2 regions of the Leclercia sp. genome follow, and region 2 is predicted to be linked to the other one. Evidence: predicted binding sites of a transcription regulator. Region 2 holds the regulator's gene; the other holds the start of a gene.

Region 1 (4,199 bases), on a different contig from region 2:
ACCGGGGTCTGTTCGAAGACATCGCGCATTACCGCTGCGATGTACGGAATAATCATGATGGCGAGGATCACGCCTGCGGCCAGGATCCCGATACCGAATGCCGGACCGGAGAAGAGGGCGCCCACAAACGGGATGGCGGAGAGGACGTTGCCCACCGGCTCCTGGAAGTATGTCGCGAACAGCGGGGCAAAGATAAACAGGCCCCACATGCCGTACACGATACTTGGAATTGCCGCCAGCAGCTCGATGGCGATACCCAGCGGACGCTTCAGCCAGTTCGGCGCCAGTTCCGTCAGGAACAGGGCGATACCGAAGCTCACCGGCACGGCAATCAGCAGGGCGATAAATGAGGTCACCAGCGTGCCGTAGATCGGCACCAGCGCACCGTAAATATCGTTCGGCGCATCCCACTCTTTGGTCCACAGGAAGGAGAAACCAAATTTCTGGATGCTCGGCCAGGAGGAGAAAATCAGAGACACGATGATGCCGCCCAGCAGCAATAGCACAATCAGCGCAGCCAGTTTTACCAGCGCGCTGAAAATCATGTCACCTTTTTTACCCGGAGGGTTAAATGCAGGCTTGGTTGCAGCCATAAATTACTCTTCTGTTTGAGACGTCTTACGAATATGCCCGGTGGCGCTGACGCTTACCGGGCCTGGCGGGTTAGCGTTATTGCCACCCGCCATCTTCGTCAAAAATATCCTGTTAGTACAGCGCTTTACCGCTGCTGTCTTTCACGTTGGTTTTCCATGCAGCACGAATCTGCTCAACCACGCTGTCCGGCAGGCTGGCGTAATCCAGGTCGTTCGCCTGTTTGTTGCCGTTTTTGTATGCCCAGTCGAAGAACTTCAGCACTTCAGTACCCTGCTCAGGTTTCTTCTGCTCTTTGTGCACCAGGATGAAGGTGGTGGAGGTGATTGGCCACGCGCCTTCGCCTTTCTGGTTAGTCAGGTCCTGAGCGAAAGATTTGCTCCAGTCAGCACCTTTAGCCGCGTTAGCAAAGTTCTCTTCGGTCGGGCTTACTGGTTTACCGTCAGCTGAGACCAGCTTGGTGTACGCCAGGTTGTTCTGCTTAGCGTAAGCGTATTCTACGTAGCCGATTGAGCCAGGCAGACGCTGTACGAAAGCGGCGATACCGTCGTTACCTTTACCGCCCAGGCCGGTTGGCCAGTTCACGGTAGAGCCGGAACCGACTTTGGATTTCCACTCTTCGTTCACTTTCGCCAGGTAGCTGGTGAAGACGAAGGAGGTACCGGAACCGTCAGCACGACGAACCACAGCGATGTTCTGCGCAGGCAGCTTAACGCCCGGGTTCAGTTTGGTGATGGCTTCGTCATCCCATTTTTTGATCTTGCCGAGATAGATATCACCCAGGGTTTTGCCGTCCAGCACCAGCTCGCCGGACTTCAGACCAGGGATATTCACGGCCAGCACAACACCACCGATAACGGTCGGGAACTGGAACAGGCCTTCCTGCGTCAGTTTTTCATCCGACAGCGGAGCATCAGATGCGCCGAAATCAACGGTATTCGCGGTAATTTGTTTAACGCCACCGGAGGAGCCGATACCCTGGTAGTTCACCTTGTTACCAGTTTCTTTCTGGTAGGTATCAGCCCATTTGGCATACACCGGCGCAGGGAAGGTTGCACCAGCGCCAGTCAGGCTTGCCTCTGCAAATACAGAGAACGCGCTCATCGATAAGGTCGCGGCGACAACAGTTGCGACAGTGGTACGCATAACTTTCATAATGTCTCCTGCAAGATTTTCGTAAATCGTTGTTTAGTGGCTACGATGAGCAAAATAGGACAAACAGGTGACAGATAAATGTACGAATTATGACAGTTTTATGACAGCGAGAATTTAGCTTTAGGGAAGTTAAAATAAAGATTATATATCAGCAGGTTGGATATCATTATGACGCTAAGATTTCAGAAAAATTTTCTTTCTGTGACACTGAAAAAGTTAGTTGAAGATGACAGTTTGTCATTAAAAAACGCGGGAAAAAAAGCTCCACCCGAAGGTGGAGCCTGAGGGGATTATTCTACGGTAACGGACTTCGCCAGGTTACGCGGCTGGTCAACGTCGGTGCCTTTAATCAGCGCGACGTGATACGCCAGCAGCTGCAGCGGTACGGTATAGAAGATTGGCGCAATCACCTCTTCCACATGCGGCATCTCGATGATGTGCATGTTGTCGCTGCTGACGAAACCGGCATCTTTATCGGCGAAGACAAACAGGACACCGCCACGGGCGCGGACTTCTTCGATGTTGGATTTCAGTTTTTCCAGCAGTTCGTTGTTAGGCGCCACCACGATCACCGGCATATCCGCATCGATCAGCGCCAGCGGGCCGTGTTTCAGCTCGCCTGCGGCGTAGGCTTCCGCGTGGATGTAGGAGATCTCTTTCAGCTTCAGAGCGCCTTCCAGCGCGATCGGGTACTGATCGCCACGACCGAGGAACAGGGCGTGATGCTTGTCGGAGAAGGATTCCGCCAGCGCTTCAATGCGTTTGTCCTGCGAGAGCATCTGCTCAATACGGCTCGGCAGCGCCTGCAGGCCATGAACGATGTCATGCTCAACAGAGGCATCCTGGCCTTTCAGACGAGCCAGTTTCGCCACCAGCATCAGCAGAACCGTCAGCTGGGTGGTGAACGCTTTGGTGGAGGCCACGCCGATTTCAGTGCCGGCTTTGGTCATCAGCGCCAGATCGGATTCACGCACCAGCGAGGAGCCCGGCACGTTACAGATCGCCAGCGAACCGAGATAACCCAGCTCTTTGGACAGACGCAGCGCCGCCAGGGTGTCGGCGGTTTCGCCGGACTGCGATAGGGTGATCATCAGGCTGTTACGGCGCACCGCTGATTTGCGATAGCGGAATTCAGAGGCGATTTCCACGTCGCACGGCACGCCTGCCAGGGATTCAAACCAGTAGCGGGAGACCATACCGGAGTTGTAGGAGGTACCGCAGGCCACGATCTGAATATGCTCGACGTTAGCCAGCATCTCGTTGGCGTTGGCGCCCAGCTCGCTCAGATCCACCTCACCGTGGCTGATGCGCCCGGTCAGGGTGTTTTTGATGGCGTTTGGCTGCTCGTAGATCTCTTTCTGCATGTAGTGACGGTAAGCACCTTTGTCACCCGCGTCGTACTGCAGGCTGGATTCGATATCCTGACGCTTCACCGGCGCACCCGATTTATCAAACAGCGTCACGTCACGACGGGTCACTTCGGCAATGTCACCCTCTTCCATGAAGATAAAGCGACGGGTTACCGGCAGCAGCGCCAGCTGATCGGAGGCGATAAAGTTTTCACCCATCCCCAGACCAATCACCATCGGGCTGCCCGAGCGAGCGGCCAGCAGGGTGGACGGGTCGCGGCTGTCCATGATCACGGTGCCGTAGGCGCCGCGCAGCTGTGGGATGGCACGCAGTACGGCTTCACGCAGCGTACCGCCCTGCTTCAGCTCCCAGTGAACCAGGTGGGCGATCACCTCGGTGTCGGTTTCAGACACGAAGGTATAGCCGCGCTCGGTGAGTATTTCGCGCAGCGGCTCGTGGTTTTCGATGATGCCGTTATGCACCACCACAATGTGTTCAGAGACATGCGGGTGCGCGTTGCCTTCAGAAGGTTCACCGTGGGTCGCCCAACGGGTATGGGCAATGCCTGTACCGCCGTGCAGCGGGGTTTCTTCCGCGGCCTGTGACAGCATGTTTACTTTACCGAGGCGGCGCAGACGGGTCATGTGCCCTTCTGCATCGACCACTGCCAGACCGGCAGAGTCGTAACCACGGTATTCCAGACGACGTAACCCTTCGAGAAGGATTTCAGCAATATCACGCTGCGCGACTGCGCCAACAATTCCACACATAGTTTTAGATTCCGAATAGAGGCTTTCGCCTGCGTTGTCGCTGACCTGTATGTGCCCTTTTCGGGCGCCCCGAGCCTTGTAGAGAGTGGGGTTATTTTTATGGGTACTGCTTATGGGAGGGGGATTATTTTATCCCCTCATCCCGAAAATGCTTTTACTTCTTCACCGGGCGTTTCCAGCCCTGCTTGTGAACCTGTGGCACGCGGCTGATGACCAGCTCGTTTTCCGCCACATCGCGCGTCACCGTAGTACCTGCGGCAATGGTGACGCCTTTGCCGATGGTCACGGGGGCCACCAGCTGCGAATCGGAACCGACAAACACGTCGTCGCCAA
Region 2 (4,199 bases):
GCCTGGCGTTGAGGAAGGCGGCAAATTGCCCCTGGGAGAGCAGCATCGAGCGGGTAAAGCGGTCATAGTCCAGCCCGGTCAGCGAGGCGACAAGCTCCAGTTTATCTTTTACTTTATCCGCGAGGATTTTGCCGTCCTCACACCGGGCCAGCTCCACGCGCGGCACCTGCAGGTTGCCGTCCGGCTGATTGCGCGCCCGGTTCTGGCTCCAGAAAGCGCGGTAGGCGACCCCTTTAACCTCAAACTCTACCTCCGCCAGACATTCGGCGGTGTCGCGGGTCATCAGATCGTTTTGCGATTGCGATACGGTGTTGAGGCGCGGCGTCTCGTGGTACAGCGCGAGGCAGATGGCGTCCAGCAGGGTGGTTTTCCCGGCGCCGGTCGGGCCGGTGATGGCAAACAGGCCGTTGCTGAGGAAAGGCTCGGCGGTAAAGTCGATTTTCCATTCGCCCTTGAGCGAGTTGAGGTTTTTCAGACGCAGGCTGAGAATTTTCACGCGTTATCCTCCTCGTTATCCAGGGCGTGCAGGGCATGGCTGAACAGCTCGTTTAACCGGGCCCGCTGCGCATCATCAAGGGTCTCCTGCGCCAGGCGGCGCTCAAAAACTTCCTCCACCCGCAGCTCGCTGAGGGTTTCACGCAGGCTGTTGGCGAGGAGCTTCTCGCGCAGCTCGCGACTGCGCCGCACCAGCAGCACTTCCACCGGCAGGTCTTCCGTCAGGTGCTGAATTTTACGCTGCATGTCGTGCAGGTACTCCTCGGTGGCAATTTCGATATCCAGCCAGACGGGAGGCGTCTGCTCCACGCCACGCCACTGCTCCAGCTGGGCGGCGATGGCCGCCAGATCGCCCTTCAGCACCGCCAGCGGTTGGGTGATGGGCACCTCCAGGGCGTCGACGGCGCTGAGCTTACCCTGGTCAAAACTCACCAGATGTACGCATTTGCTTTTGCCGGTTTCATCAAAGCTGAGGGGAATGGGGGAGCCGCAGTAGCGAATGTGGTCGCAGCCGCCAATCTTCTGTGCGCGGTGGATGTGGCCCAGCGCAATATAGTCGGCCGCCGGGAAATGCTGCGCCGGGAAGGCATCCAGCGTCCCGATATAGATGTCACGTACCGCGTCACTTTTACTGGCACCGACGGTGGTGAGGTGTCCGGTGGCAATAATCGGCAGGACGCTGTCGCCGCGAAGCTGGCAGGCGGCAGTATACTGATCGGCATAATAGTGGGTGATGGCCGCTAACAGCTGCTGCTGTTTCTCGATCCCCGAGAGGCCCGCCTGGCTTTTCATCACGTCGCGAGGGCGTAAGAATGGGATCGGGCAGAGCACCGCCCCGGGCGTCCCGTCGCGTTTGCGCAGAATTTGTGGCCCGTGACCGGCGCTGGCGACCACGGTGGTGTTAAGAAATGCAAGAATTTCACGGGATTCATTCAGTGTGGCCACGGAATCATGATTGCCGGCCACAATCACCAGATGACATCCGGTCTTCTGCAGGTTGACCACGAAACGGTTATACAGCTCTCGCGCATAGCTGGGCGGCGATCCGGTGTCGAAGATATCCCCGGCCACCAGGATAGCGTCAACCTGGTGGGATTGCGCCATCTCAAGCAGCCAGTTGAGGAACGCTTCATGTTCGGCGGCGCGGCTTTTACTGTAGAAGTTCTGTCCCAGATGCCAGTCCGAGGTGTGAAGTATGCGCATAACAGATCCGTGGCAAAAAAAAGTAAGCGGGATTATAAACATTCAGGGGAAGGAAGATAACCGCTACAATCAGGGCGGCCAGAAAACAACGGCTTGCCTTGATGGGTGGGCAGGTTTTTCATAAATCTGTCATAAATCTGACGCATAATGACGCCGTATTACAAACATGTAACCTAAATAAGACAGGGCTAAGTATGGCGAGACGTATTCTGGTCGTAGAAGATGAAGCACCCATTCGTGAAATGGTCTGTTTCGTGCTCGAACAAAATGGCTTTCAACCGGTAGAAGCCGAAGATTACGACAGCGCGGTGAATCAGCTCAACGAACCCTGGCCCGATCTGATCCTGCTCGACTGGATGTTGCCCGGCGGCTCCGGTCTGCAATTCATCAAACATATCAAACGTGAAGCCTTAACCCGCGATATCCCGGTGATGATGTTGACGGCCCGCGGCGAAGAGGAAGATCGCGTCCGCGGTCTGGAGACCGGGGCGGATGACTACATCACCAAACCCTTCTCACCGAAAGAGCTGGTGGCGCGTATCAAGGCGGTGATGCGCCGTATTTCCCCGATGGCGGTGGAAGAGGTGATTGAGATGCAGGGCCTGAGCCTGGATCCTACCTCGCACCGCGTGATGACCGGTGAAAATCCCCTCGATATGGGGCCTACCGAATTCAAACTGCTGCACTTCTTCATGACCCACCCGGAACGCGTCTACAGCCGCGAGCAGTTGCTCAATAATGTCTGGGGCACTAACGTCTATGTTGAAGACCGGACGGTGGATGTGCATATTCGTCGTCTGCGTAAGGCCCTGGAAACCAGCGGTCACGATCGCATGGTACAGACCGTCCGCGGCACGGGTTATCGTTTCTCTACCCGTTTCTGAACAATGACAGGAGTGTGACGCGTGCTGGAACGGCTGTCATGGAAAAGGCTCTGTTTTGAACTGGTCCTTTGCTGTATCCCGGCCCTGATCCTCGGGGCCGTTTTTGGTTATCTCCCCTGGTTTTTGCTGGCAGCAGTCACCGGACTGCTGGTCTGGCACTTCTGGAATCTGCTCCGCCTTTCATGGTGGCTGTGGGTAGACAGAAGCATGACCCCTCCGCCGGGAAGCGGCAGTTGGGAACCGCTGCTGTATGGCCTGCACCAGATGCAGATGCGTAATAAAAAACGCCGACGCGAGCTGGGCAGCCTGATCAAACGTTTTCGCAGCGGCGCGGAGTCTCTGCCCGATGCGGTGGTGCTTACCACCGAAGAGGGAGCGATGTTCTGGTGCAACGGGCTGGCGCAACAGCTGCTGGGCCTGCGCTGGCCGGACGATAATGGACAGAATATCCTCAACCTGCTGCGCTATCCCGAGTTCGCGCAGTACCTGAAAAAACGCGATTTCACCCGCCCGCACAATCTGGTGCTGAACACCGGTCGCCATCTGGAGATCCGCGTGATGCCCTACAGCGACAAACAGTGGCTGATGGTGGCGCGCGATGTAACGCAAATGCACCAGCTGGAAGGGGCGCGGCGCAACTTCTTCGCCAACGTCAGCCACGAGTTACGCACTCCGCTGACGGTATTGCAGGGCTATCTGGAGATGATGCAGGAGCAGACGCTCGAGGGCGCGCCGCGGGAAAAAGCGCTCCAGACCATGCGCGAGCAGACGCAGCGGATGGAAGGGCTGGTGAAGCAGCTGCTGACGCTCTCCCGCATTGAGGCCGCGCCAACCCTGGCGCTCAATGAAACCATCGACGTGCCGATGATGCTGCGAATGCTGGAGCGTGAGGCGCAAACCTTAAGCCAGCAGCAGCACCAGATCACCTTTGAGGTGGATAACAGCCTTAAGGTGCGCGGCAGTAATGATGAACTGCGCAGCGCCATCTCCAACCTGGTCTATAACGCGGTGAATCACACCCCGGCGGGCACCCATATTACCGTGCGCTGGCAGCATGCGCCCACGGGAGCGGAGTTCAGCGTGGAAGATGATGGCCCCGGTATTGGCCCGGAGCATATTCCCCGCCTGACCGAGCGTTTTTATCGGGTGGATAAAGCCCGTTCCCGCCAGACGGGGGGCAGCGGTTTGGGGCTGGCTATTGTGAAACACGCCATCAATCACCACGACAGCCGTCTCGATATCGTCAGCACGCCGGGCAAAAGCACGCGATTCAGTTTCGTGATCCCGGAACGTTTGATTGCCAGTAACAGCGCCTGACAGCGTCTCTGTAATCAGATATTGCCACAGGCCAGCGAAAGCTGGCCTGTTTGCTTTGCAGTCAACCGAAGCGCGGGTAAATTTTATACGCCTGTTGCTTTTTTGTTCGCATGATTAGCCATGGGTTTTTCTGATAAATGGTGTAATGTTTCAGGTCTCACTTTCAACCTGGCATATTGTTCTGGTTTTGCGATCCCATATTGCCTTTAAACGTTATAAGCGTTTAAATTGCCCTCCTGATATCGTCGGACAGACTGTATTTGCGTGGTAAATCGAAAAAATATTCCTGACCACGGCAGC

Evidence for each region. Region 2 encodes PhoB, which activates phosphate uptake and scavenging genes when phosphate is short. Its sites were predicted from a motif close to CTGTCATAAAACTGNCNNAT; they were not measured.
Region 1: the regulator PhoB is predicted to act here: its motif matches at 1,834-1,853, upstream of pstS (phosphate ABC transporter substrate-binding protein PstS).

Annotation. Positions count from the first base shown of each region.
Region 1 is NZ_DAIQCE010000004.1:30,021-34,219, reverse strand. Features, by position in the region: gene pstC (phosphate ABC transporter permease PstC) at 1-593, opposite strand, end outside; gene pstS (phosphate ABC transporter substrate-binding protein PstS) at 706-1,746, opposite strand; gene glmS (glutamine--fructose-6-phosphate transaminase (isomerizing)) at 2,037-3,866, opposite strand; gene glmU (bifunctional UDP-N-acetylglucosamine diphosphorylase/glucosamine-1-phosphate N-acetyltransferase GlmU) at 4,021-4,199, opposite strand, start outside.
Region 2 is NZ_DAIQCE010000002.1:334,354-338,552, reverse strand. Features, by position in the region: gene sbcC (exonuclease subunit SbcC) at 1-496, opposite strand, end outside; gene sbcD (exonuclease subunit SbcD) at 493-1,698, opposite strand; gene phoB (phosphate response regulator transcription factor PhoB) at 1,893-2,582, shown strand; gene phoR (phosphate regulon sensor histidine kinase PhoR) at 2,604-3,899, shown strand.